Regions from separate parts of the Mycobacterium saskatchewanense genome, predicted to be linked through region 1. Evidence: riboswitches for the same ligand, from Rfam matches in the RefSeq annotation. Region 1 holds a riboswitch; the other holds the start of a gene.
The links. Region 1 has a riboswitch for cobalamin ahead of metE (5-methyltetrahydropteroyltriglutamate--homocysteine S-methyltransferase). Riboswitches for the same ligand answer to the same signal wherever they lie in the genome.

Region 1 (14,349 bases):
GTCGATCGCCGACTGCGCCGTGCGGCACGGGGCTGCCCTGCAGATGTCGTTCTATGAGGGTCCGAGCGCGGATCCGGAGCTGATGAAGCTGACCCGGCAAGAGCCCACCGCTATCCAGGAGGCGATGCTCCAAACGCTTCGCGCCGGCAGATGGAGCGGCTACATCAAGCCGGACATCGACCTGCCCACGCTGGCCGACCGCATCTGCCAAACGATGCTGCAGGTCGGCCTCGCCGTGATGCGCGGCAATTCACCGGCCGACCAGGTGGCGGGGCTGCTGTGCCGAATCATCCTGCAGGGCTTGGCCAGCCGGTCGCCCACGGATTCGGAGCTGGACCGGTCCAAGGCCTTGAGGGCCGCGAACGACGTCATCGCGACGTGGGCCGACGACAGTGACGCGGACCCGGGCGACAAAGCCGCCCATGTCCTCGCCGTGGCACGGGCGGAGTTCGGCCGCAGGGGGTACGAGGTCACCACGATCAGGGACATCGCGGCCGCGGCCGGCCTCGGCACCGGAACCGTCTATCGCGTGATCGGATCCAAGGACGAACTCCTCGCGTCGATCATGGAATCGTTCGGAAGGAAGGTCGAGGCGGGCTGGGTGGCCGTCCTGCGCTCGGAGGCCACGCCCGTCGAGAAGCTCGACGCCCTCAGCTGGGTCAACGTCAACGCGCTCGATCGGTTCTCCGACGAGTTCAGGATCCAACTCGCCTGGATGCGGCAATCACCACCGAACACCCCCAATCCGGGGTGGCTGTACACCACACGGCTACGGCAGATGAAAGCTCTCCTCTCCGAAGGCATCCGCTCGGGGGAGATCGGTATCGACGCGCCGTCCACGACGATGCTGGCTCGATGCCTCATCGGCCTGCAATGGATACCGGAGAACATCCTTCGCGCCACCGGCAAGCGCGCGGCCTTGGTGCACGCCCGTGACACGGTGCTGCGCGGGGTTGCGGTTCACGGCAACTAGGTATTGAACCGAATAACTGTTCTACATACAGTTGGGCAATTAGAACCGGGTTGGCAGTGAACGAGAAGGGGATTTCCATGACTGTTGTCGATCGCTTGCGGTATGACGGCAAGCGCGCGCTCGTGGTCGGCGGCGCGACCGGAATGGGCGCCGCGGCGGCCAAGTCAGCGGCCGAGCTCGGTGCCGAGGTCATCGTCCTCGACTACGCGCCGGTGAACTATGAGGTCGCCAGGGCCATTCAGGTGGACCTTCGCGACCCCGCGTCGATCGACGCCGCGCTCGAGCAACTGGACGGACCGATCCACGCGCTCTTCTCCGCCGCAGGGATCGCCGACGGGACCACCGACCTGATGGCAATCAACTTCATCGGCCACCGCCACCTCATCGACCGCCTCCTGGAGAAGAACCAGCTTCCCTCAGGCTCGGCGATCTGCTTCATCTCCTCCGTCGCCGGGATGGGCTGGGAGAACGACCTGGAGCTGCTGACGGAATTCCTCGCCACGCCGGACTTCGCGTCCGCGCAGGAGTGGGTCAAAGCGCACGAGGCGGAGGGCATCGTCCACTACGGCTTCTCCAAGAAGGTCGTCAACGCCTACGTCGCGACGCAGGGCTTCCCGTTGCTGAAGAAGGGCATCCGGATCAACGCGATCTGCCCGGGCCCCACCGACACCCCGCTGGCCCAGGCCAATGCCGACCTCTGGCTCACGTTCGCGCAGGACTATCGCGAGGAGACCGGCTCCAAGGTGCACACCCCCGAGCAGATGGGCGACGTGATGGCGTTCCTCAACAGCGCCGCCGCGTTCGGCATCAGCGGGATCACGCTGCTGGTCGACTACGGGCACACGATGGCCTCGCTCACCAACGCCTACCCGCCGGGGAAGCCGATCATCGACCTGATCATGGGGCGCGTGAAGCTCTAGTGGTGATCGCGAGCGCGTGCTGAAAAACTGCGCCCAACGTCGAGTTGTTGAGCCAAAACAAGCCAAAATCTCGACAACAACTCGACGCTGGGCGAAGCGGGCCCTGGTCGCTCACGAGTCCGCCTGCACGAGCAGGCGTGCGGGGCTGCGACCCAGGATGCGGCGCCAGGCAATGTCGGCAGGATCTTCGGTCAATCGCAGCGGGGGCTGTGCTGCCAGGACGGCCCGCACGCACTCCTCCACGGCGACCTTCGCCAACGAGGTACCGAGGCAGTAGTGCGCTCCTGCGCCGAAGTTCATGAGCCGTGGAGTCCCTCGGGTGAAGCGCTCGGGATCGAAGAGGTCCGGCGACGGCCACGCCGACGCGTCCCGGCATGCCGAGGCGATGCACAGCAGAACCATGGAGCCGGCCGGGATGATCGTGCCGTGCAGCTCGATTGGCGTGATGGCGGTGCGCGGAATCAGCGGGATGCTGGGTTCGAAGCGCATGGTCTCGGCGACCGCGCTCGCGAGCGACGCGGCGTCGCGCGCCACACCGGCAAGCCGATCGCGGTGCCGCAGGGTCACCAGCAGGCTGCACGGAATCTGGCTGCCCATGGTGTCATGTCCGGCCACAAGGAGATTCGCGATCATCGACACCGTCTCGTCTTGGGTGAGCCGCTCACCGTCGCTCTCCGCGGTAAGCAAGCCGGTGATGAGATCCGAACCGGGATCCTCGATCCGCCGTTGCACCAAGTCGTCCACGTAGCTTTGCAACTCGGTGATCGCGCGCGTGGCATCCGCTATCTGGTCGGGTGTCATCATGTAGAAGACCGGGCTCAAGGCATCGGCCCACTCGGTGAAGACATCGACATCGCTGTCGGGCACTCCGAGAAGGCGGCAAATCAGCGTGGTGGCCAGTGCCGCGGAGGATGCCACCAGGTCTCCCCCATCCCGCCCGGCTGATGCGACGGCGGCGGCGGCCATGCTCGCGGCCGCCGGCCTGAGTTGGGCGACGGAACGCGGCGTGAAGGCGCGAGACACCAACGAGCGAATCCGGCGGTGATAGTCACCCTCGGTCGTGAACATCAGCCTGCCGTACCAGTCGCGCAACGGCCCTTCGCTGATGCCCATGGTGTCGAACAGGGCCAGCCCTATGCCATTCAACCGCTCGTCGCGGGCGAGTGCCTCTACGTCACGCTGGCGCAGCACCACGGTGGCTCCTGTGACCTCGTCGGTGGCCAGCGGGCCGTGTCGCACCGCCTCGGCGAGGACTGTGTGCATCTGGGTGGTGAAGCTGCCGGTCAGGTCTACCAGCGGTTTGGTCGGCATGTCTCACTTCCTTCGAAACAGACTCAGTGCCGCCACGCGGTCGGCCGTCACAGAGCGTGGTGATGCCGCAGAATCTGACCCGCGCGTTCGCCGATGATGACGCAGGGCGCCATGGTGTTTCCCGTGGTGACCCGCGGCATGATGGAGCCGTCGGCGATCCGCAGGCCCTGCAGTCCATAGACTTTCAGTGACCCATCGACCACCGACATGCTGTCGCAACCCATCTTCGCCGTGCACGTTTGGTGGTGGTAGGTGGTGACCTCGTTGCGGATGAAGCGCACCAATTCGGCATTGTCGAGCTTGCCGGGCATGACTTCACGCTTGCTGAACCGGCGAAGCTTCGGGGAATTCCCGATCTCGCGGCACATTTCGATGCAGGCGATCGCCGCCTTCAGGTCCTCGGGGCGAGACATCAGACCGGCGTGGATCTTCACCGGGTCGGTCGGATCGGCCCCGGTCAGGCAGATGTGCCCGCGGCTCTTCGGCCGTACCACCGCGCCGTACATGGCCCAGCCCGCCTCGGGGACACGGTATCTGGTTGCGTTCTCCGTGCTCGAGAACGGAAACTCCAGCTGGTAAGCCTGCAGGTCTGGCGACTCCAGCCGCGAATCGCTCTTGGCGAAAAAGGTCACGTCGCCGCCGCTGTTACGCCAAGCCAGGGGCTCTTTAGATTCCCAGACGCAGGAGAAGCCGGGGTGGTCCTGCAGATTGCGGCCCACGCCGGGCAGGTGCTGGACCACGCGAATCCCGTGTGACTGCAGGTGCGATTGATCGCCCACGCCCGATTGCATGAGCACCTTCGGCGTGTGGATGGCACCCAGGGACAACACGATCTCCGAGCCCGCACCGACCCGGTGCAACTTGCCGTCGCGCAGGAATTCCACGCCGGTGGCCCGCGCCGCATCGAAGGTCACGCGGGTCACCAGCGCGCCCGTCAACACCGTCACGTTGGGCCGATCCATGACAGGGAACAGGTAAGAGCGAAAAACCGACTCGCGCTGGCCGTCGCGGATACGCACATCGACCATCGAGCCGCCACCCGCACTTTCCATCAGGCTGCCGTTCTGGCTCGGGAAGGCCGGAATGCCAACTGAACAACCCGCTTCCAGGCCGGCATGGGCGATCGGGCTCGGTTCGGCGGCCGGCGCGACGTAGACCGGACCGCCGATGCCGCGGTGCTCAGGGTCGGGATCGCCGTGCCAGTCCTCGATCGCGCGGTAGATGGCGAGGACCGAATCGTAGCTCCAACGCTGGTCCTTCGCCTCCGAGGCGAAGTAGTCCCAGTCGGTCTTGTGACCGCGCGCCCACACCATGACGTTGATGCTCGAGCCTCCGCCGAGCACCTTCCCCATCGCATACGGGATTGCCCGCCCGTTGAGGTGACAGTTGGGCTCAGCGGTGAAGTTCCAGTCGCGCTCGCTGCCCAGGTTCGCGAGCCACATTCCCGGTTCCGTGATCTCGGGCCCTTCGTCGGGGCCGCCCGCTTCGAGTACCAGGACGCTGGCATTGGGGTTTTCGGCGAGGCGGCGGGCCACCACCGAGCCGCTCGAGCCCGACCCACACACGATGAAGTCGTATTGCGGCTTCAATTCCGAGCCGAGCCATCGCTGATTGCGGCGGACCCGATCTGTGAATTCAGCTGCCGGAAGTCCGGTTTCGGTGACGGGCGTCGTCATATCGGCTCTCGTTTCAGACGGTGGGGACGGGGATCGGTGCGCTCAGCCACGTCGACGCGACCCCACACTCATTCCTCGGCATGGAGTCAGATGCTTTGTGTCCGTGCATACTTCCTGGCTACCCGAGCGTCATACCGTGCGGCGACATGTAGCTACCCCGGCCGCGTTATCCGGCTATCGATCCGCGCTGAGCGGACAGCGTCCGCCGCGGCCGCGTTTAATCGCCGCCCGCGCGCAGGGTCTGCAGCGGTGTCTCCCCGTACATCACCTTGTAGGCGGCGGCGAACCGCCCCAGGTGCCCGAACCCCCATCGGTGCGCGACGGCGGCGACGCCGGTGTGGGAGGAGTGGGCAGCGCGCAGATCGGCGCGCGCACGACGGAGCCTGACCTGGCGAAGGTACGCCATGGGCGACATTCCGACGTGTCGGTGAAAGCCCTCTTGCAATGCGCGGACGCTGACGTGGCACTCCAGCGCGAGCCGGGACGTCGTCAAAGCCGATTGCGGTTTGCTCTCGATGATGTCCATAGCCGTGCGGACAGCAGGGGGCCGGACGGGTCGCGTCGAGGCCGCGAGGCCTTCGCGGTCGGGATGTCCGGCGACTAGTAGCAGGCCGCAAACCACGCTCTCCACCAGCGGGTCCAGAACCGCCGGATGCTGTAGGGGGCTGTCAGGACGCGCGAATTCGCGATTGATCCAACGCACCTGGCTCACCCAGCTTTGGGCGGCATGGTCGGACAGCGGCAGTGTTGCGGTGAAGGCGACGGAGGACTCCGGCGAACGGCCCAGCAGGGCCTTGAGCGCCGTATCGACGACCAGCTGGTCGATCTTGATGCCCAGATGGCGGGTACCACCGGGCCACCGAGTGACGCTCATCTCTGCCTCTGGCCGGTATATCGTCGCGACCGCCGGAGTAGAGACCAGATGCCGGCCGAGATACTGCGACTCGAGCCGACCGTCGAGTGTGAGGTGGATGTAGTAGCTATCTCGGTCGCCAGCGAAGCTGAGCGACACGTCGGTATCGTAGGTCAGGTCGGCCAATGTGATGGGCCCGGCGCGCGTCAAATGCTGGGCGAAGCCGAAGCCGCCGGATTCCAGCAACTCGAGCCGGTGCGGATGAAACGCGGTCTCGCAGAGGTGGATCGCGTGATCGGGCGATCGCGTGCGAAACCAATTGGGCAGTTCGCGGCTCGAATCCATTTCGCCGCCGGGGCCGGCCATCAGATCATCGATTCCGTTCGGAGGTTGCCGGGCGGTCCAACCGGGGGACCGCCGACGCGAGCTCACTGAGCCATGCCGCCAGCCCCGCCCCGGTGGCATGCGGGTCGTCAAGCGGTGTCCAGTGCAAGCCTTGCACGGTGGCCACCGTCGAGTTGGGCAATGTGCTGATGATCTCGCGGCGGCGCCCGCCAACCTTGTCGATCCCCCCGGGCATCCCGGCCAGGTGCAGTTTGGGAATTGGCGTGGCGCCCAGCCACGCCGCCTGCGCCTCCAGGACTCGACGTATCTCCGTGTCGTCGTCCCCGAAGGGGATCGACCGAGGCCAGTCCAATGTCGGGCGGCGATCCTCGCCGGGATTCGCGTAAGGCCGGACCATCTCGCCCCACTCCTGCGGCGCCAGCATTCGCAGCATGTTGGCACGCGAGAAGTTCACAGAGAAATTGTTCTCGAGGACATCGTCGCCGCCTTCCCCGGTGCGTAGATGCCAGAACCCGTCGCGCACCATCACGGGCCAGTCCGCCCACTCGAACGGCGGCAGCAGGGCCTCACCGAACGCGAGCCCGCACACGCGGTCCTCGTGCCGCATCGCCCAGTCGAAGGCCAGGTTGGCGCCCCAGTCATGGCCGACCAAGGCGATGTCATCCCCCAGTTCCAGCTCGTCCAGGAGCTCGCCGAGGTAACGGGCGTGGGTGTCGAAGCTGTACGTACCCTCGCCGGCGGCGGGGAGTTTGTCGGAGTCGCCGGCGCCGATGAGGTCAACGGCGATGGCACGACGGCGGTCGGCGATGTAGGGAATGACGTTGTGCCACAGGAACGATGACATCACATCGCCGTGGATGAGCACGACCGCCTCACCCTTTCCTTCCTCGATGTACGCCATGGTGTGCCCGTTCACCGTGGCCTGCTTCTTCACATAATCCGAAGTCGGGGCGGTGGGCAGTCCCTGCGGCAGAGCGGGCCGCAGCAGAATGTTCTGCGACAACGCGCCGAGCGGCGTCAAGGCGGTCCCGCCGATATTGATCTGGTCGAAGTAGCCGTACCAGCCGGACGCGGCAATGCCCGCCTCGATCAGCCGTCGCGTGCCGGGGTCAGGCACGCGGTAAGCGCCGAAGAAGTCATAGGGTGCGCGACAGTCGATTTCCGGATCGTTCGCGCCGAAGCCCAGGACTTCTACGCCTCGAGACTGAAGATCTCCGATCGCGCCAGCGATTCGGTTGACGAACGACTCGCGCTCCGCCGCGGGCAGGTCCGTCCATGCCTGGCGGTATCGGTACAAACCAATGAAGATCTGGTGCACGACAGTACCTTTCGCTGTTTCCCAGGGCCGGTCCGAACGGGCTAAGCGGGCGCACCGGCAAATCGTTGGCGGTACTCGCCCGGCGTCGTGCCCAGGCGGTCGCGGAACAGCCGGTAAAGCGTCCTCGCCGACCCCAATCCGCATTCGGACGCGATGCGCTCGGGCGCCAAGTCGGTGCGCTCGAGCAGACGGCGGGCGTGTTCGACCCGCATCCGCTCGACGAACTCGCCCGGGGCCAAGCCCACGTCGAACTGGAACACCCGCGTCAGGTGCCGCGGCGTCACCGCCACGCGGCGCGCGAGGGCGGGAACGGTCAGGTCGTGGGAAAGGTGCGAGCCGATCCACCGCCGCAATTCGGCGATATCCGGCCTCGACCCCGACGGTAGCGATAGCGCCGCACTGAATTGACTCTGCTTGAGCGGCTGTCCCCCAGTGCGTGGTCGCACAGTGACCGTCGAGAAGCCCCGCCGCCGCGACGATGTTACTGCCCGCGCAAACCGCCGCGATGCGAGCGGCAGCGGCGCCATGGTGGCGCAGCCAGTTCACCACCTGCGGATCGACGACCGCGACGGGACCGCGCATCGGGCTCATGTCGACCCGTCCGGTCACCACGAGGGTGTCGGGCGGCCGGTCCAGCTCGCCGAAAGCCTGGTCGACGGCCAGCCGCAGCCCTGAGAAGGTGCGTACCGGCTCACGGCGGCTCGCAATCACCCGCACCTCGTAGTGCGGCGCGCCATCCGGCAGCGCGAGGTTGGCCATCGCGAAGACCTCGGCCGGCCAGGCCACGTCCACCGCGTCGACACCGGGAAAGACGGTGACGGCGACCAAATGGGTGGTTCTTGCGCTCATGAACCCAGCATGATGACCGAGCGCATGGGTCCGCAATGACGAACAACTGCCATAAACGGACATCACCCGCTGTCCCGCCGTCGATTGCTAAGTGGAGATCTCTCCGGTAACTTCCCAAGCAGCTTATCGGAGAATTCTCCGCTACACCCTTTCAAAGGAGCGACCGTGGAATACATCAAGCTCGGCACGTCAGGACTCGACGTGTCTCCCATCGCGATCGGGGCCATGACATACGGCGATCCCGAGCGGGGCCATCCCGTGTGGTCGCTGCCCGAAGGCGCGGCGCGACCACTGATCAGGCACGCGATCGAAGCCGGGATCAACTTCTTCGACACCGCCAACATGTACTCGCAGGGCAGCAGCGAGGAAATCCTGGGTCGGGCGCTGCGCGACTATGCCGATCGCGACGACGTCGTCATCGCGACGAAATTGAGGCATCCGATGCGGCCCGGACCGAACGGGAAGGGCTTGAGCCGCAAGGCGATCATGACGGAGATCGACCATTCGCTGCGCAGGCTGGGCACCGATTATGTCGACCTCTACCAGATCCATCGCAACGATCACGCCACTCCGCTGGAGGAAACGCTCGAGGCACTTCACGACCTGGTGAAGGCCGGCAAGGTCCGCTATCTCGGGGCTTCGTCGATGCCGGCGTGGGAGTTTTCCAAAGCCCTGCACCTTCAGCGCGCCAACGGCTGGTCGAGATTCGTTTCGATGCAGGATCATTACAATCTGCTGGCCAGGGAGGAAGAGCGCGAGATGATCCCACTCTGCCTCGACGAGGGTGTGGGGGCCATCGTCTGGAGCCCCCTGGCGCGCGGACGACTGGCGCGGTCCTGGGGCGACGCCAAAGCCACGGCGCGGTCGTCGCAGGACGGGTTCGCCGACATGCTCTACGCCCTTACCGGTGGCGACTCCGACAAAGCCATCGTCGACGCCGTCGGCGCTACCGCCGAGAGGCACGGCGTCAGCCGAGCCCAGGTGGCGCTGGCCTGGTTGCGCGCCAAACCCGTCGTGACAGCACCCATTGTCGGCGCGAGCAGTGTCGGCCAGATCGACGAGGCGATAGCCTCCCTCGAGGTGGAGCTCACTGACGCCGACATACGCATGCTGGAGGCGCCGTACACACCGCGGTACGACTTCCAGGGCATCTCGGATGAAGCGCAGTTGCGTGCGATAACGGAACGCATCCCGCAGTTGAGCCCCGCCGGATAGCGTTGGCCCGGAGTCGCGGGGGCACCCCAGCGTGAACCGCGGACATCGCTTCGCACGTGAACGTAATCCGTTCGAGCTTCGCCGGATGCCGGATGCCGGATGAGTGAAATGTCCACGCTGTCAACACCATATGTCGCGAACTGACAGTCATTGATCGTCGCGGTCCCGGCTCCGAAGCGTGGAATCCTGAAGCTATGCGACGAAATCGGCTCCCGGGCAACCGAGAACGCCGAGCCGCACGCAGCGCATGCGTTGTTCACCTGGCGACGGGCTCTGTTGCTTGGTGTTGAACGGGCTGGTCCTGTTCGGCCCCGCGGAGTGGGGCGATACCGAGCATTGCGACGGCGGCAACCGACGGCTCCGCCGCCAAGTCGAGTCGTTCCCGAGCCGCGCACGTCCCGTCATCTCCTCATCACCAGATAATCAGGGGATCATCGACTGGCTCCGGTGGACGTCATGGAACGGCGGCGACGGTACTGGCCCGGTCGCTCGGCCTTGGCGAGCAGGCGTGCGCGGATTGGCTGTGGTCGCGCCACTTCGTTGTGCCTCGCCTGCTCGTACGGAGACGTTCTCCACTTATCCTCGGTACAACAGCGGAGCGGTCTCCGTTGACCAAGGAGGTGCGGTCCGTGGCAGACGACGGCGTCACCCGGATTCGCGCCGACGCGCTGCGCAATCGGGAACACATCATCGACGTGGCACACGACGCGTTCGCGGAGTCGGGGACCACCTCGCTCAACGAGATCGCCAAGCGCGCGGGGGTGGGGGCCGGAACGCTGTACCGCCACTTCCCCACCCGCGAAGCCCTGATCCTCGCGGTATACCGGTATGACGTCCAGCGACTGGTGAGTGCGGTGCCCCGGATGCTGCGCACCCATCCGCCGCTGGAGGCGTTGCGTCTGTGGTTTCTCAAGCTCGCCGACTATGTTCGCGTCAAACACGGCCTGGGCGACGCGCTCCATAGTGCGGCGGCGCAGGATGCGATCAATGAGACGTACGCGCCCGTCGTCGCCGCGGTCGGTCAGCTGGTCGAGGCTTGCGCCGAGGCGGGATCCTTGCGGTCCGATCTCGATCCCGCCGACGTCCTACTGCTGATGAGTTTCCTGTGGCGGGTCGGCGCAGGGGCGGAGGGAAAGCGGCAGGCCAAACGGATCATGGAGCTCGCGATCGAGGGACTGCGGAGCGACTAGCCCAGTTTAGGCGGGTACGGTCGGTTGGCATGGCACGCATCGCCGTCATCGGCGGCCACGGCAAGGTCGCGCTGCAGCTGTCCCGCATCCTCACCGGACGCGGTGACGAGGTCAGTTCCGTCTTCCGCAACCCCGAGCACTCCGACGACGTCGCGGCCACCGGCGCCGATCCGGTGGTCGCCGACATCGAGCCGCTCGACACCGACGAGTTGGCGCAGCTGCTGGCCGGCCACGACGCGGTGGTGTTCTCCGCCGGGGCCGGCGGCGGCAACCCGGCGCGGACCTACGCCGTTGATCGCGACGCCGCCATTCGGGTGATCGACGCCGCCGCGCGGGCGGGGGTGCGGCGATTCGTGATGGTGTCGTACTTCGGCGCGGGTCCCGACCACGCCGTGCCGCAGGACAACTCGTTCTTCGCCTATGCGGAGGCCAAGGCGGCGGCGGACGCCCATCTGCGCGCCAGCGGCCTGGACTGGACCGTCCTGGGACCCGGCCGGCTCACCCTGGACCCACCGACCGGCCGCATCGAACTGGGCGAGGGAACGGGCGCGGTGTCGCGCGCGGACGTCGCGGCCGTCGTGGCCGCCGCGCTGGCCGACGACTCGACGATCGGCCGAACCGTCGACTTCAACAACGGCGACATCCCGATCGCCGCCGCGCTGGGCGGCTGACCCCGGCACGAACGTGACGCTGCTGTCCGTCACGGCACCACCGTGACCGTGGCGTCACTCTCGACGCGCTCGCCGAGTCGTTGGGGACCCCCGACCGGCGGGGGGTAGGCTCCGCTACGCAGCTGGTCTGCCGTCGCCGCATCGCGCGGCGCCGGCATCGAACGAGGCAGGTTAGTAACGCTTCGTGAGAGGGAACCCGGTGGAAGTCCGGGACTGTCCCGCAGCGGTGAGCAGGAACGACCGCCGTCAACAGCACTGGTCTCACGGCAACAGAGGCTGGGAAGCGACGGCCACTAGGAATTCTGCCCGGCTCCTGAGCGGCCCTTTCGGGCCGCATAGTCGGCCGGGCGGAGCACCAACCGGGTGCGCGCCTGCGAGTCCGAAGACCTGCCGGCTGTGCCGGGCGCGCCGCGTCCGGCGGCTCATCGCCTCGTGGAATGGGCGTTAGGCTGTGCGCGTTGCGGAGGTGGGCCAAAGGTGCGCCGCGCAGCGCGGATTGGCTGCGCGTCCGCCGGCGGTGACCACCCGTCGATCGATAGGACCAGATCGTGACCTCACAACCCTTCACCGCCACCGTTACCGGTTCCCCGCGCATCGGCCCCAACCGCGAACTCAAGCGCGCTACCGAGGGCTATTGGGCCGGACGCACCAGCCGTTCGGAGCTGGAGTCCGTCGCCGCGACGCTGCGCCGCGACATGTGTTCGCACCTGGCCTCGGCCGGACTGGATTCCGTGCCGGTGAACACGTTTTCCTACTACGACCAGATGCTCGACACGGCTGTCATGCTGGGCGCCCTACCGTCGCGCGCTGCGCAGATCCCCGATGAGCTGGACCGCTACTTCGCTTTGGCGCGCGGCAACAAGGACGTCGCGCCCCTGGAGATGACGAAGTGGTTCGACACCAATTATCACTACCTGGTGCCCGAGATCGAACCCGCCACCACGTTCGCGCTGCATCCGCACAAGGTCCTCGCCGAACTGAACGAGGCGCTCGAGCAAGGAATCCCGGCACGTCCCGTCGTCATAGGGCCGATCACGTTCCTGCTGCTGAGCAAGGCAGTCAAGGGAGCCGGCGCGCCGATCGCGCGGCTCGAGGAACTCGTGCCGGTCTACTCCGAGCTGCTGTCGCTGCTGGCCGCGAACGGCGCGCAGTGGGTGCAGTTCGACGAGCCGGCGCTGGTAACCGACATCTCCCCCGACGCCGCCGCGCTGGCCGAGGCTGTCTACAACAAGCTCGGTGCGGTGGCCGACCGGCCCGCCATCTACGTCGCCACCTATTTCGGTGACCCCGGCGCCGCCCTGGCCGGGCTGGCGCGCACGCCCGTCGAGGCGATCGGCGTCGATCTGGTGTACGGCCCCGACACCGCCGTGGCCGGCGTGCCCGAGCTGGCGGGCAAGACGCTGGTGGCCGGCGTCGTGGACGGGCGCAACGTCTGGCGCACGGACCTCGAGTCGGCGCTGGACCGGCTGGCCTCCCTCATGGGATCGGCTGCGACGGTGGCCGTTTCGACGTCCTGCTCGACGCTGCACGTGCCGTACTCGCTGGAACCCGAGACCGGAATGGACGACAACCTGCGCAGCTGGCTGGCGTTCGGTCGGGAGAAGGTCGCCGAGGTGGTGACGCTGGCGCGCGCGCTGCGCGACGGGCGGGACGCGGTTGCCGACGCGATCGCGGCCTCCAACGCGGCCGTGGCCTCCCGCCGCAACGACCCGCGTCTGCGCAACGAGGAGCTGCGGGCGCGCATCGCCTCGATCGTCGCGGCGGGCGTGCACCGCGGGGATGCGGCCCAGCGGCGGGCGAATCAGGAGGCGCGGCTGCACCTGCCGCCGCTGCCGACCACGACAATCGGCTCTTACCCACAGACCTCCGCGATCCGCAAGGCGCGTGCGGCTTTTCGGGCCGGGGAGATCGACGAGGCCGAGTACGTCCGCCGGATGAGGCAGGAGATCGCCGACGTCATCAAGTTGCAGGAGGAACTCGGGCTCGACGTGCTGGTGCACGGGGAGCCGGAGCGCAACGACATGGTGCAGTATTTCGCCGAACAGCTGGAGGGTTTCTTCGCCACACAGAACGGCTGGGTGCAGTCGTACGGCAGCCGGTGCGTCCGTCCGCCGATCCTGTACGGGGACGTCTCGCGGCCCAAACCCATGACGGTGGAATGGATCTCGTATGCCCAGTCGCTGACCGACAAGCCGGTCAAGGGGATGCTGACCGGGCCCGTCACGATTCTGGCGTGGTCGTTCGTCCGCGACGACCAGCCGCTCGCCGACACCGCCAACCAGGTGGCGCTGGCCATCCGTGACGAGACCGTCGACCTGCAGGCCGCGGGCATCGCGGTCATCCAGGTCGACGAGCCGGCGCTGCGCGAGCTGTTACCGCTGCGTCGGGCACAGCAAGATGAGTACTTGCGTTGGGCCGTCGGCGCCTTCCGGCTGGCCACCTCGGGCGTCGACGATTCAACCCAGATCCACACCCACTTGTGCTACTCGGAGTTCGGCGAGGTGATCGGCGCCATCGCCGACCTGGACGCGGACGTCACGTCGATCGAGGCGGCGCGCTCGCACATGGAGGTGCTGGACGATCTCAACTCGGTCGGCTTCTCCAACAGCGTGGGTCCCGGCGTCTACGACATCCACTCGCCGCGGGTGCCCAGCACCGGCGAGATGGCCGAGTCGCTGCGCGCGGCGCTCAAAGCCGTCCCACCCCAACGTCTCTGGGTGAATCCGGACTGCGGGCTGAAGACGCGCTCGGTCGACGAGGTGACCGCGTCGCTGCGGAACATGGTCGCGGCGGCGCGGGAGGTCCGGGCGGGGGCGTAGGGTTTCGCGAGCGTAACCCCACTGCGATTTTCGCGCGATTATTTCGCAGTGCGGTTACGCTCGCGGCCCTAGTCCGAGACCACCTCGACGGGAACGTCGTCCGCCCAGGGCTGCCGGGTCACCATGTCGGCCACCCGGACGAACCCGCGCTCGAACTCCCCCGTCGCCGCATCCACCAGGCGGTAGGCCTGCGTCTGCTTGTGAATCGG
Region 2 (14,349 bases), 2.8 Mb from region 1:
TCGCCTGCGATTGTACTAAGCTGTGGGCCAGAGGTTTTCAAGCGTCTGCGCTATCGTTCGGCGAAAGTAATCACATGGACGGGTCATCGGTCGCGCGTAACGGCGGGCTGGCGGTACGTACGACCGAGCGTGGGCTGCCGGTTGCGCTCCGGATTGATAAGCGTGAGTTATCCAAGTCCCCAGCGCAATTGGCGAAGGACATCGTTTTGCTGTGCCAACTGTCTGCGCTGCGCATGCAGGTCGCGCGGCGGCGCGCCCTGATGGCGCAGGGGGTGAGGCCGGCCGTGCTCCGCCGGCTGAAGCTGGCCACGGAGGACGACATGGCCCGTGCCGAGGCGGCGCTGCGGCGCGACCCCGATGCGCGGCCCGACACATGGTTGACTCCAATATGACCGGTGGACTTGCTGATTCGTTGCTGGCCCGCATCAAGAAGCAGCGTGACCTGCTCAACGCCATGGATGAGCTTTGCCGGAGTATTTCGGTGCGCGTCACCAGCGGCGACAGGTCGGTGAGCGTCGAAGTCGACGGGTCGGGGGAGATGACGGGGTTGTGGCTGGCGGATTTCGCGTATCGCCGTGGAGCCGACGCGCTGGCGAACCTGATCACCGCAACCGCACAAGTCGCTGCGACGCAAGCCGCCGAACGGCAGAGTTACCTGGTGAAGGAGTTCACCGAGCAAATGTCTGCGCTGCAACGGGCGCCGCTCACGGGTCGCGACGGTACGAGCTTCGAACCGGGCCTATCGGAGTAGGCCGCTTCCCCCGCGGGGTAAGGGGATGACTCGTGCGGATTTGCCGACCGCTCAGCACAAGTGGTCCTGGCCCAGGGGTCGGCGTGCTCCAGCGAGTGCCGTGTGCAAGTGGCCGGACACGGTTGTGTTACGTCGGCGTGTGGCGGCCGGCGGCCGCACCGAGCCGCCACTAGCCTCGCCCCATGACCACTTTCCCCCTCATTGACGACGACCGCGCCATCGCCACGGCATGCGACGCGGGTTGGCAGCGCAGCGCCGAGTGGGCGCGGCGGCTGGCCTGGATCGGCCTGGGCGTGGTGCTCGTCGAGGGCGTCGTCGGCCTGTGGCAGGGGATGGCCGTCGGGTCCGTCGCACTGACCGGATGGGCGCTCGGCGGTGCGGCCGAGGCGCTGGCGAGCGCGATGGTGGTGTGGCGCTTCACCGGAACGCGGGCCGCTTCGCCGCTGGCCGAGCGGCGCGCGCAACAGGGCGTCGCGGTGTCGTTCTGGCTGACCGCCCCGTACATTGCGGTCGAATCCGTTCGCGAGCTGGCCGGTCGGCACCACGCCGAGACGTCGCTGATCGGCATCGGGCTCACGGTCGCCGGCTTGCTGCTCATGCCAATTCTCGGCCGGGCCAACCGCCGCCTGGGCGCGCAACTGGACTCGGGAGCCACCGAGGCCGAGGGAATGCAGAACTACCTGTGCGGCGCGCAGGCCGCCGGCGTGCTGATCACCCTTGCGCTGACGGGGTTTTGGCCGGGCGGTTGGTGGGTCGATCCCGCGGTGGGTCTCGGGATCGCCGGCGTCGCGGCCTGGGAGGGTGTCCGCGCCTGGCGCGGGCACGGCTGCGGCTGCTGAGGCGTCAGCCAGGGGCCGGGATCATCGGCATGGGCGGACCGGTCCCGTCGTCGGGGAGGGTGGTGAGCCCCCGCGCTGCGGCAGCGGTCCGGCCGCGCACGATCCCGGCGCGACCCGGTGCGCCCGCGCCCCGATCGGCCTCCCATGACGCGGGTTCGGCATCCATGTACTCGTAGCCGCGGCCGGGCCGGCTGAACTGCGCGCGCCTTCGCCGGCGGGACCGCGTCCGCTCGCCGGCGGCCGCAGCGGCGGCTGGGGCGGCGGCGACGTCGGGTTCGGGCGCCTTCCTCTTGGCGCCGGTGCTCGCAGGCGCCGGAGCAGGCATGCCGAAACCGCCCGCCAGATAGGGGAACGGCGCCGGACCGGGCCCGGGCGGCGTGGCCGGGGCGGTCGGCGCCGCGGCCGGGGCGGGCGTGGGCGCCGGGGCCGGTGCCCCAGCCGCCGCTGCGGGGACCGGGGCCGAGAAGTGCGGCGGCGGAGCGGGACTCGGCACAGGCGCGAACGCCGCGGGCGGCGCCGTGGCCGGCACCAGCGCCGGGTGCGCCAACCCGGCCAGTCCGGCCAGTCCGGCCAAGCCGCCGAGCGCGCCCACCGGGGCGGCCAGCAGGGGAAGCGCGGTCGACAGCAACAGCGGCGTCGTGGTGGCCACGAAGTACACGTACTGCAGGATCTGGTTGGTCAGGTCGAGGACGCACTCGATCAGGTAGACGATCGTCGCGAAGATCAGCAGCGGAGTGTTGTTCCCGGCGGCCGCCACCAGGCCCGGATATCCGGCCGCGTACAGTCCCGGCAACGAGAACAGCTGTTGGGTCGCGCCCAGCAGGGTCAGCGGTTGTCCCGTGGCGAAATCGGCGGGCGGGCTGAGGATGTAGTCGACGATCGACTGCAGGTTTCCCACGTTCTCGAAGGTCCAGAAAGGGCTGCCGAGGTAGTTCGTGAGGTCGGGCCCGAGGAGCTGCTGGATCAGCGTGTCCAGCCAGGTGAAGAAATCGAACACCGGATCCAACAGGGCGGTGGGGTCGAAGCCGGCCGACGCCGCGGCGGATCTCAGGATCGGGGGAGCCGCGGCGGTCCGCGGCGCGGACGCCACCGCCGCGGCCGCAACGGCCTGATAGGTGGCCATCACGGTGGCCGCCTGGGCCCACATCCGCCCGTAATCCGCCTCGTTGACCGCGATCGGAATCGTGTTGAGGCCGAAGAAGTTCGTGGCCACCAACACGGCATGGGCGGCGTGGTTGGCGGCCAGCTCGCCGAGCGTCGGCATCGCCGCGAGCGCGCCGGTGTAGGCGGCGGCCGCGGTTTCGTGGCGCGCCGCCGTCCCCGCGCTGTCGGCGGCCGCCCGCGTCAGCCACGCCAGGTACGGCCCGTGCGCGGCGACATAGGACTCGGCGGCCGGCCCGGCCCAGGCGGCGCGGGCGGCGGCCAGCTGCGCGGCCAGCTCGTCGGCCGCCTGCAGATAGGCGCCGCTGAGCGCGTTCCACGCCTGGGCGGCCTCCAGCATCGGGCCCGGCCCCGGGCCGGCGCTCAGCAGCGCCGAATGCACCTCGGGGGGTGAGCCCATCCAGATCGGGGCGGTCATTGCGACCACCGGCCGGGCTCGGTACGTCGGCAGACGCTGCGGCGGCGGCCGGGTGCGAACACCCCAGGCGCGGCGGCGGCAAGGCGCGGCCGGGCGGCCACCCATGGCGGATGCGGCATGGGGGTGAGTCAGCTCTCTCGGGGTACTCCGCCCCGGGTCGCAGGATGCGACGACGCGAGTGTCCTGGCTCTCGGATCGCCGCTCGCCTCGCCTTCCAGCTTGCGCCGTGGCAGATGAGGGTCGCTCCCCGATGACAGTGGCGGGACCGCGCCGGATTCACACCGGCTTCCTGCATCGTCGTCGCCTTACGGGCGACAGTATCGCACGGTGACCGTAGATCCCGCCGCCCAGATTGCCGCAGTGGTAGCGGTCGGGCGGGTTCGGCGACCCTGACGGCGATCTCGACGACGCCCTAGCGGCGCGACCGGTGCCGCTAGGGGATGGGCAGGTCCGGGCAAGCCGGGATGTACTCGATGTCCGGCGAAACCCAGACGGGCCATTGCTCTTTGCTCATGTTGGTGGTCAATATGGCGCACATCGCCTCGGCGGCGTCCGGGGGCGGGTCGTCGCGCACGTCGGAGGCGCACCACAGCCGCGAGGTGCCGTCCTGGCTGCACGAGGCCAGGCGCCGGCCGTCCGGGCTGAACGCCACACCGTACACCGCGTCGGTGTGCCCGCGCAGCGTCTCGCTGGTGGCCCCCTCCCAGATGCGCAGCGTGCCGTCGTAGCTGGCGGTGGCCAGGCGCTGCCCGTCGGGACTGAACGACACATCGCGCACAACGTCGGTGTGCCCGGCGAGCGGGTCTCCGAGCGGCTCGCCGCTGAGCGGATCCCAGAAGCGCACCGTCTGGTCGCGGCTCCCACTCGCCAGCCGTCGGCCGTCGGGGCTGAACGCCACCACCCACACCGTTTCGCCGTGCCCGGTCAGGGCGTTGCCAACCGCGCAGCCGCTGACCGGGTCCCAGACCCGCACCGTCCGGTCCCCGCCACCGCTGGCCAGCAGCCCGTCGGGGCTGAATGCGACGCTGTAGACGATGCCGGCGTGGCCGGTCAGCGGGTCGCCGATGGGCTCACCGGTCGCCACGTCCCAGACCCGCACCGTCCGGTCGTCGCCTGCGCTGGCCACCCATCGTCCGTCGCGGCTGAATGCGACGCCGTACACGACGCCGGCGTGGCCGGTCAGCGGCCGGCCGACCGGCTCGCCGGTTTCCGCGTCCCACACGCGCACCGTCCGGTCACCGCCCGCACTTCCCAGCCAGCGCCCGTCCGGACTGAACGCCACACCCTGCACCCGCACGTCGTGGCCGGCCAGCGGCCGGCCGACCGGCTGGCCGGTGACCGCGTCCCAGATCCGTATCAGTGCGTCGTCGCCGGCGCCGGCGATGCGCTGTCCGTCGGGCCGGATCGCCAGGCCCAGCAACGGCTTGCCGGCATCCATGATCTTCAGCGTCCCGGGCCGCAGCGCCAGCGCCTCGGCGATCGGGACGTTGTCGGGCTCCGAGGCGATGGCGCGGGCAGCGAGCAGCTGTTGGAAGGCGCCGGCATCACCGCCCGGGATGGTCTGCGCCATCATCGCTTTCGCCTCGATGACGAGCCGGCGCGCGACCGCGTCGTAGTGGCGGCGCCGCTCGATCTCGAGTTTGTCCTCCTCGCAATGCCGGGAGGCGGCGAGGTACTCGGCCGCGGCGGCGAGCCGCTCGGCGAAACCTGGCCTAACGGCCACCTTTTCGGCCGCCGCGAGCCGCGATCCGCCCAGCAGCCAGGATTCGTCGCGTCCGTGCCGGTCCCATGCGGCAGCCGATCGCTCGAGATCGGTTGCGGCCGCGAGGTTCTGGCGCTCGTCCTCCAGCCAGTGGGACAGCTCGTCCCATTGGCGCAGCAGGCTTTCCAGCGCGACTTCCACAACCACCTCGCTGCCCCGGCGGTCGCGAACAAGCAGCCGCTTCTCCACGAATGCGTCGATCAGGGAACGGCTTTCGGCGGGCAACTCGGACTCCAACGCCACCCGGCGCAGCGCTTTGTCGTTGTCGGGGTTGATCGAGGCAAGCCAGGGGATGAACGCCGAACGCAGCAACTCCAGAGCGGTGTCGCGATCGCGGGGGTCGGCCGACAAGATGTCTTCGATCTGGTTGTTGACGACGTTGGGCATCCCGCCCATCGCTTGGTAATGGTCGGAGGTGATCTCCTCGGCGGTGCCGTAATCGGTGTAGAGCCGCTGCAGGGTGAGCGCCAGCAGGGGCAACGTGTCGGCACCCCCGCCGGCGTCGGTGACCAGCCGATCGACCAGGTCATCGGCGATGGCGAGGTGATCGCCCGCCTCGGACGCCCGGGCGGCGGGACCCCGGATGACGCCCGGAAAGTGGTGCTGCGGCATCGTTTTGAGGTCGTTGAACAGGTCGGTGCCGATGCCGTCGAGGGCCGGATGGCTCTGCATCGCCTCGTAGCGGTCGGTGCGGATGGTGGCCGCGACGATGAGCCGGCCGTCGTCGGTGTTGATGCGGGCGATCACGGCGGCCACCAGCTCGAGGAAGCGTGCCGCCTCCTGCGCGGTCTGTGCGGACACGGATTCGGCCGAGAAGAGTTCCTCCGCCTGATCCAGCGGCAGCACCAGCGTCGGCGCCTGGTGTTTGGCGTTGGCTTTGTAGGCCAGCCGCGCGGCGGCGGCGTCGCGTATCTCGAGCAACAGCTCGCAGACCCGACCCACGTCCGGCTCGCGGCAGATCGTCTTGATCTCGCCGAACGTCGGGGCGCCGGCCAGGCCCAGCTCCCGGCGCGCCGTGTGAATCGCCGCGGCCAGACCGCTCTCACCGGTGAGCGCGTTGCGTCCCGGGCGCACGATGCCCAGCACCGCGAAGTTGCGGTCGTCACGCTGCAGGCGGGGGATCAGCCCCGCGCGGAGGAACGACGACTTGCCGCTGCCCGAGGGGCCCAGGACGACGAACAACGACTTGACGCCGGCGAAGCGCATCTTGCGCAGCTCGTCGGTGCCGTGCATGATCGCGGCGTTGCGCCCGAAGAACACGCCTGCGTCGATGTCTTCGAAGGGTTCCCAGCCGCGATACGGGGCGCGGTCGGGGTCCCTGCGCGGCGGCCAGACGAAGTTCTCCGGCCCGATCCCGGTGCCCTCGATCGCCTTCTTGAGCTGGTCGAGCGACGCGGCGTTGAACAGCACCGGAGCACCCGCCGCGGTCGTGATCTCGGTCGTCGGGCCGGGCGCGAACAGGTCGCAGCGCTGCCACTCGGCGGTGATGTCCGAGTCGCCGGTGTCCTCGAGTCGCGCGACGAGGATCTGCTTGCCCAGCGTCTCGGCGGTGCGGTATTCGGTCTTGCACTCGGGTGAGCTTCCCCAGGCATGGGATACGAGGCAGATGACGGCCTCGCAGCGCTCGTTGGCCTGGCGCAGCGCGTCCTTCCACCGCCGGCCCGGCGCCAGACCCGAGTCTTCGGCGATATCGAGGAAAATCTCGCTCACCAGCTCGGGGCGCTGATCGATCAGCCATTGGCGTAGCGCCGCCGCCTCGGTGTTGTCCTTGCTGGAATGGCTCAGGAAGATCCGCGGCATGCTGGTCAATCCCTAACGTGGGCACGCGACGTGGGTTGGGAGGTCAGTCTAGTCCAGCCGATAGCGGATCAGCCGCGAACTGTTGGCCACGACCGCCACCGACGACGCGTTGTGCAGGACCGCGGCCAGGACGGGGGACAGTGCGCCGCCCGCGCCGATGATCAGCCCGGCGGCGTTGACGGCGATGGACATTCCGTAGTTCTCCCGGATGACGTCGACGGCCCGGGCGCCCAGGTCGCGCACGTCGAGCAGGCGGTGCAGGTCGTCGTTGGCCAGCGCTACGTCCGCGGTCTCGACGGCGACGTCGGTTCCGGCCAAACCCATGGCGATCCCGATGTCGGCGGCGGCCAGCGCGGGTGCGTCGTTGATGCCGTCGCCGACCATGCCGACGACGAAACCCTCGCCCTGCAGCTCGCGCACCACCTCGAGCTTGTCCTCCGGCATCACCTCGGCGCGCCACTCGTCGATGCCGAGCTCGGTCGCTACCACCTCGGCGATCTCGGGATGGTCGCCGGTGAGCATCACGATTCGGCGAATCCCGTTGGCGCGCAGCTCTTTCAGCACTTCGGCCGCCTCGGGCCGCACTTCGTCGCGCAGGCTGATCAGCCCCACCAACTTGCCGTCCACGGCCAGCAGCAGCGGCGTCTCGGCCTGGCGCCGCAGCCTGTGCACCCACTCCTGTGCCCTCTTGGAGACCCTGACCTTTTCGGCGCTCAGCAGCGACGGGCTGCCCAGCAGCAGGGTGCGTCCGTCGGCCCAGGTGCGCATGCCCAGGCCCACCAGAACCTCGCACTCCTCGTGCGGCGGGATGCTGATGTGACGCTCCTCGGTCGAGCGGACGACCGCCTCGGCCAGCGGGTGACGGGAATGGATTTCGGAGCTGGCCGCATACGCGAGCACCTGCTCGGGTTCCCAATCCTTGTGCATGGCAACGATATTGGTGACCACCGGACGACCGACGGTCAGCGTCCCGGTCTTGTCGAACACGATCGCGTCGACCTGGCCCGCCTGCTCGAGGTGTGAACCGCCCTTGATCAGGATGCCGCGGCGCGCGCCGTTGCCGATCGCGGCGCTGATCGCGGTCGGCGTCGCCAGGCCGACCGCACACGGGCAGGCGATCAGCAGCATGGTCATCGCGCGGCGGACGTCCCCGGTGACGAGCAGGGTCAGGGCCGACACCACAAACGAGGTGGGAACGAAACGCCGGGAGAAGTTTTCGCCGACAGTCTGGATGGGAGCCCGGTCGTGCTGGGCCTCCTCGACGCGGCTGATGATGCGCCCGATGGTGGTCTGGTTGCCGACGGCGTGGGCGCGCACCACCAGGCGCCCGCGCACCACGACCGAGCCGGCGTGCACGTGCGATCCGACCGTGATGCTGACCGGCAGGTTCTCCCCGCTGATCGCCGACTGGTCGACGATCGCCTCGCCGTCGACCACCTCCCCGTCCACCGGTATCGCGACGTGGTCGTGGACGATCACCTCGTCCCCGATCTCCACGCTGTCGATGGGGACCTGAACTTCGCTGTCCGCCAAGCGGATCCATGCGGTGTCCTGGCTGCCGCGCAGCAGCTCGGAGATGGCGCGCCGGGTTCGGCGCAGGGTCAGGTCCTGCAGGTACTCGCCGATGTTCAGCAACCACAGCACGGTCAGGGCGACCACATTCTCGCGCAGCACCAGGCTCGCCACGGTCGCGGCCGAGACCAGCGCGTCGGTGCCGGCCCGGCCGGAACGCAGGGAACGCAGGGCCCCCCGCAGGAACGGGTAGCCGGTGAAGACGGTGACGCCGGTGGCGAACAGCCGGCCGCTCGGACCCAGCAGCGGCGGGCGCGCGAACACGTAGCGCCGCACGCCCAGCAGGGCGAGCGCCGCCCCGCCGATCACCATGCGCAGCACGTCGCCGTTGCGGATCTCCTCCGAATGCGGCGCGCGCGCCGGGATCAGCTCGGCGGCGACGCGGGCCGCGGCGCCGATCGCGGCGAGCACCGCCGAGCGGTCGCACCGCCGGGGCGAGTACCAGACGACGACCGATCCGGTGCGCGGGTAGGCGTGCACGGCGCGCACCCCGGGCTCCTTGGCGACGGCCTCTTCGACCGCGACCGCGCGCCGGGGATCGCGCCGCACCCAGTCGACGGACACCCGCATACGCCCGGCGGCATCGGAAATCACCTGGTCGGGGGACATGCCCGCCCGATCAGTGCTCGTGGTCGTGAACCGGGGTGACCGACGGCGTAGGGGCCTCCTCGCCGATACGCTCGCGGGCCTCGGCCATGACGTCGGCGATCCTCAGCCGCGCCGACTCGGCGGCCTCCTCGGCCTTGCGCGTTCCGCGGAGCCCGAGCTCCGCCGCCGAAACCGCCGTCTCGTGCAGCGGCGCCTTGGCCACGGCCTTGCGCAGGAGTTCGTAGGCCGTCACCCCGGCCAGCCCGGTGACCACCGTCGTCGCCGCCTTGCCCAAGAGCCCGTACGCCGCCATCGTTCACCCTTCCCGTCCGGTCGTATTTGCCCGACGTTAACATCGAAATATTGCGATATCAATATGTATCGAGCAGGGATCACGGCTCAGAGAACCCGGGTGACCTTCTCGGTCTGGACCCGTCGCTCCAATGCGCCGGGGTCGGGATTGGCCACCTGCACCAGCGACGCGCCGACCGCCATGATCGACAGCAGGCCGTCGACCAGGTCGCCGGGCCGGTCCCACGACGCGCTGGAGAGCACCCGATCGGCCGACGTCAAACCCCGTGCCGCGGCGGCGGTTTGGCACTCGGCAAGCACCTCGTCGACCGAGTGCGCGGCCAGCGCGGGACCCGGCCGCGGCTCGGGCACGATCTGGTCGCCGTGCACCCGCACCGCGGTCGCGTAGTCGGTCACGCCGATCGGCAGGTCGGGAACCGGGCGGCCGAACGGGTCCAGCGACAGCACCGCCACCTCGCCCCCTGCCACGACCTCGTCGGCCTCGTCGAGCCGCGCGGCCGTACACAGCGCGATATCGGCCGTTCCCGGTTCCAGGACGACCTCGGCGCCGATCCACCACACGCCGAACAGGACCGCCGCGGTCTGCCAATGCGCCGGCAACAGGATTGCCACCCGGCTGGCCGGCCCGGCGCCCAACTCGTCGCGCAGCAGGTTGCCCGTCTTGGCGGCCCAGTTGGCCAGCGTGACGGCGGACAGCTCGATGCGCTCGCCGGTCGCGTCGTCGTAGTAGGTGATGCGCGGGCCGACCGGGTCCGCCCGCAGCATCGGATCGAGGATGGCCGCGCTGAGGGTGCTCAGTTGATGCACTCGGGCTTGTCGGAGCCGGCGGTCAGGATGGGCGACGGCGGCGGAACGTTCGGGTCGGCGCCCGATCCGGGGTTCGACGCCCGGGCGGCCATCACGGTGCCGCCGCCGGACAGGCCCGAGCCGGGGCCGGTGTAGTCGTTGGCCAGCACCACGCGCACCGAACCCGCCGCGAGCGACGGGTCGGCGACGACTGGCAGGCCGCCCAGCTCCTTGGCGACCTGCTGGGCGCCCAGGTCGTCGGTCTTGGCGGCGCGCACCTGGCTGCCCTTCACGTGCCCGCCCTCGTTGTTGCCCACCGTGCCGGCGCCGAACCCCTTGGCGGTCAACACCTGGGACACGGCGGTGGCCAGCCCGTTGATGTCGGTGTCGTTCGCGACGTCGGCGATGGTCTTGGCCGGGGTGTAGGCCAGTTCCTCGGTCTTGCCCTGATCCTGGTCGTGCAGCAGCCCGGCCACCCAGTCCTGAACCTGGTGCGGGTCCACCCGGACCACGCTCTGCATGCCGTCGTCACTCCAGCCGGCCCCGTCGAGCACCGGGATGGTGGCGAACGCGACGTTGCCGCCGGCCAGCTTCTGCATCTGCTGGACGAAATCCATCACGTCCCAGCCCGAGGAGATCACCACCGAGCGCTGCACGGCGGCCTCGAGCCGCCGGACGGTCGCCGGGCTGGACAGCGTCTTGCCCGAGATGACGCGGTGGGCGAGCGACGCCATCACCACCTGCTGGCGGACCACGCGGTCGAGGTCACCGCGCGGGAGCTCGTGGCGCTGGCGGACGAAGCTGAGCGCCTCCGGGCCGTCGAGGCGTTGCGGGCCGGCCGGGAAGTCGGCCCCGGAAAGGGGCTCGAACACCGGCTCTTTCAGGCAGACGTCCACGCCGCCGAGCGCGTCGGTGATCAGCGAGAAGCCGAGCAGGCCGATCTCGGCGTAGTGGTCGACGGTGACGCCGGTGAGGTCGGCGACGGTCTTGATCAGCGCCTCGCGTCCGGCCTCGGTGCCCTCCGCCGCGGCGTGCTCGGCGGAGTCGCCGGCCTTCACCAGGTTGACGCGTTTGGCCTCGCGGGTCTGGCCATAGACGCCGTTGATCTTGGTCTTGCCCAGGCCGGGAGCGGAGACGTAGGAGTCCCGGGGGATCGAGATCGCGGTCGCCGACTTCCCGTTGTTGGGGATCCGGATGAGGATGATGGTGTCGGTGTTGGTCGCTTCCTCGTCGCCGGCGCGCAGCGTCGCCAGCTCCTCGGCAGACAACGGGTTGCCGTGCGCGTCGGTGCGGCTGTCGAGGCCGACCAGCAGGATGTCGATCGCGCCATCGTCGCCGCCCTTGCCCAGCGACGGCGCGGACATGTGGAAGATGCCGTCCTCGAACGACCGGACGTTGCTCCACGCCAGCCCGGTGCCGAGCACGATCGCGAGCGTCAGCGCAGTGGCAATCACACGAACCACATGTTGCACAGGCATCCCAATAGGTTACTTGCGGCACATGCGCTTCGCGGGTAGCGAGGTTCGGCGTGCCCCGGCCGTGCCACACTCGACACCATGTCGGCAAGGATCCTGATCACCGGCGCGGGCGGCCAGCTGGGCGGCCGCCTCGCGGCGCTGACCGCCGAGCAGGGGAGGGACGCGCAGGCGTTCACGTCATCGCAGTGGGACATCACCGACCCGGCCGCCGCGGAGCGGGTGATCAGGGGCGGCGACGTGGTGATCAACTGCGCGGCCTACACCAACGTCGACGCCGCCGAAAGCGACGAGGCGGCGGCGTACGCCGTCAACGCCACCGCGCCCGGGCACCTCGCCAAGGCCTGCGACCGCGTCGGGGCCCGGCTGATCCACGTCTCCACCGACTTCGTGTTCAGCGGAGGCGCCGACCCACGCCCCTTCGAACCCAGCGACGACACCGACGCGCGCGGCGTGTACGCGCAAAGCAAGCTCGCCGGCGAGCGGGCCGTGCTGGCCGCGTCGCCCGGGGCGGTCGTCGTCCGCACTGCCTGGGTGTACACCGGCGGCACCGGGCGGGACTTCGTCGCCATCATGCGCCGCCTGGCCGCGGGGGACGGGCCGGTCGACGTCGTCGACGACCAGGTCGGGTCGCCCACCTACGTCGGCGACCTGGCCGTCGCGCTGCTGCAGGTCGCAGACGCGAACGTGGCCGGTCCCATCCTGCACGCCGCCAACGAGGGGGCGGTCTCCCGCTTCGAGCTGGCCCGCGCGGTCTTCGAGGAGTGCGGCGCCGACCCGGCGCGCGTCCACCCGGTGAGCACCGCGCAGTTCCCGCGGCCGGCGCCGCGGCCGACCTATTCCGCGCTGGGCGGCCGCGAGTCGGCGGCGGCCGGCCTGACGCCGCTGCGGGACTGGCGCACCGCGCTCGCGGCCGCGCTGGCCGATGCTCACGCCATCTGACGTCAACGTCGCATCCAACCGACCGTTACCCTCAACGCGTGACTGACGTCCTGCCGGTCGTGACGGTGACCTACTCGCCGGGCCCGCATCTGGAGCGGTTCCTGGCGTCGCTGGCGCTGGCCACCGACCGCCCGGTGAGCGTGTTGCTCGCCGACAACGGCTCCACCGACGGGACGCCGCAGGCGGCGGTCCAGCGGTACCCGAACGTGCGCCTCTTCGAGACGGGGTCCAACCTCGGGTACGGCACCGCGGTGAACCGCGCGGTGGAACAGCTCGACCAGGCGGACGACTGGGTGATCGTCGCCAACCCCGACGTCCAATGGGGCCCGGGCAGCATCGACGCCCTGCTGGACGCGGCCGGCCGCTGGCCGCGCGCCGGCGCGCTGGGCCCGCTCATCCGCGACCCCGACGGGTCGGTGTATCCGTCGGCGCGCCACCTGCCCAGCCTGGTCCGCGGCGGCATGCACGCGGTGCTCGGGCCGATCTGGAAGCGCAACCCGTGGACGGCGGCCTACCGACAGGAGCGGCTCGAGCCGACCGAGCGGCCGGTGGGCTGGCTGTCCGGATCGTGCCTGCTGTTGCGCCGGTCGGCCTTCGCCCAGATCGGCGGCTTCGACGAGCGCTACTTCATGTATATGGAGGACGTCGACCTCGGTGACCGGCTCGGCCGGGCCGGCTGGCAGAGCGTCTACGTGCCGTCGGCCGAGGTCCTGCACCACAAAGGGCATTCCACCGGGCACGACCCGGCCAGCCACCTGGCCGCCCACCACCGGAGCACCTATCTCTTCCTGGCCGACCGGCACACCGGATGGTGGCGGGCTCCGCTGCGCTGGACGCTGCGCGCCTCGCTGGCGGCGCGGTCCCGCCTGATGGTGCGCAGCGCACTGCGCGCATCGGCAAGGCAGAAACTGGCAGAAGGGCGGCACTGAGTTGGCAACCCACCAAGTCGACGCGGTGATCCTGGTCGGCGGCAAGGGCACCCGGCTACGGCCGTTGACGCTGTCGGCACCCAAGCCGATGCTGCCCACCGCCGGCCTGCCGTTCCTCACCCACCTGTTGTCGCGGATCGCCGCGGCCGGCATCGAGCACGTCGTCCTGAGCACCTCGTACCAGGCCCAGGTGTTCGAGGCCGAGTTCGGCGACGGGTCGAAGCTGGGCCTGCAGATCGAGTACGTGACCGAGGAGCGGCCGCTGGGCACCGGCGGCGGCATCGCCAACGTGGCCGATCACCTGCGCCACGACACCGTGATGGTGTTCAACGGCGACGTGCTCTCCGGCGCCGACCTGGGCCAGCTGCTGGACTTCCACCGGGACCGCCGGGCCGACGTCACCCTGCACCTGGTGCGCGTGGGCGACCCGCGGGCCTTCGGCTGCGTGCCCACCGACGAAGACGGCCGCGTCACCGCCTTCCTGGAGAAGACGCAGGACCCGCCGACCGACCAGATCAACGCCGGCTGCTACGTCTTCCGGCGCGAAATCATCGACCGCATCCCACGTGGCCGCGAGGTGTCGGTGGAACGCGAGATCTTCCCGGCCCTGCTGTCGGACCCCGAGGTCAAGATCTGCGGCTACGTCGACGCCACGTACTGGCGCGACATGGGCACGCCGGAGGACTTCGTGCGCGGCTCGGCCGACCTGGTCCGCGGGATCGCCCCGTCGCCCGCCCTGCACGGCCACCGCGGCGAGCAACTCGTGCACGACGGCGCGGCGGTGGCGCCCGGCGCGGTGCTGATCGGCGGGACGGTCGTCGGCCGCGGCGCCGAGATCGGGCCCGGCGTGCGGTTGGACGGCGCGGTGATCTTCGACGGCGTCAAGATCGAGGCCGGCAGCGTGATCGAGCGCTCGATCATCGGCTTCGGCGTCCGCATCGGCCCGCGCGCGCTGATCCGCGACGGGGTGATCGGCGACGGCGCCGACATCGGCGCCCGCTGCGAGCTGCTCCG

Region 2: linked by a shared signal. The riboswitch ahead of G6N56_RS23915 (PPE domain-containing protein) and the one ahead of metE (5-methyltetrahydropteroyltriglutamate--homocysteine S-methyltransferase) in region 1 are both predicted to bind cobalamin.

What each region holds. Positions count from the first base shown of each region.
Region 1 is NZ_AP022573.1:2,341,167-2,355,515, forward strand. Features, by position in the region: gene G6N56_RS10710 (TetR/AcrR family transcriptional regulator) at 1-973, shown strand, start outside; gene G6N56_RS10715 (SDR family oxidoreductase) at 1,051-1,893, shown strand; gene G6N56_RS10720 (cytochrome P450) at 2,005-3,204, opposite strand; gene G6N56_RS10725 (GMC family oxidoreductase) at 3,252-4,880, opposite strand; gene G6N56_RS10730 (AraC family transcriptional regulator) at 5,098-6,099, opposite strand; gene G6N56_RS29015 (haloalkane dehalogenase) at 6,104-7,396, opposite strand; gene G6N56_RS29020 (helix-turn-helix domain-containing protein) at 7,438-7,749, opposite strand; partial or broken gene G6N56_RS29760 (DJ-1/PfpI family protein) at 7,871-8,308, opposite strand; gene G6N56_RS10745 (aldo/keto reductase) at 8,411-9,460, shown strand; gene G6N56_RS10750 (TetR/AcrR family transcriptional regulator) at 10,090-10,650, shown strand; gene G6N56_RS10755 (SDR family oxidoreductase) at 10,680-11,321, shown strand; cobalamin riboswitch at 11,491-11,713, shown strand; gene metE (5-methyltetrahydropteroyltriglutamate--homocysteine S-methyltransferase) at 11,870-14,140, shown strand; gene G6N56_RS10765 (DUF3556 domain-containing protein) at 14,209-14,349, opposite strand, start outside.
Region 2 is NZ_AP022573.1:5,111,281-5,125,629, forward strand. Features, by position in the region: gene G6N56_RS23900 (hypothetical protein) at 75-392, shown strand; gene G6N56_RS23905 (YbaB/EbfC family nucleoid-associated protein) at 389-751, shown strand; gene G6N56_RS23910 (cation efflux transmembrane domain-containing protein) at 934-1,590, shown strand; gene G6N56_RS23915 (PPE domain-containing protein) at 1,595-3,169, opposite strand; cobalamin riboswitch at 3,326-3,504, opposite strand; gene G6N56_RS23920 (toll/interleukin-1 receptor domain-containing protein) at 3,603-6,731, opposite strand; gene ctpC (manganese-exporting P-type ATPase CtpC) at 6,780-8,912, opposite strand; gene G6N56_RS23930 (DUF1490 family protein) at 8,923-9,204, opposite strand; gene G6N56_RS23935 (TIGR03089 family protein) at 9,291-10,010, opposite strand; gene G6N56_RS23940 (LCP family protein) at 9,998-11,467, opposite strand; partial or broken gene rfbD (dTDP-4-dehydrorhamnose reductase) at 11,546-12,452, shown strand; gene G6N56_RS23950 (glycosyltransferase family 2 protein) at 12,445-13,335, shown strand; gene manB (mannose-1-phosphate guanylyltransferase) at 13,337-14,349, shown strand, end outside.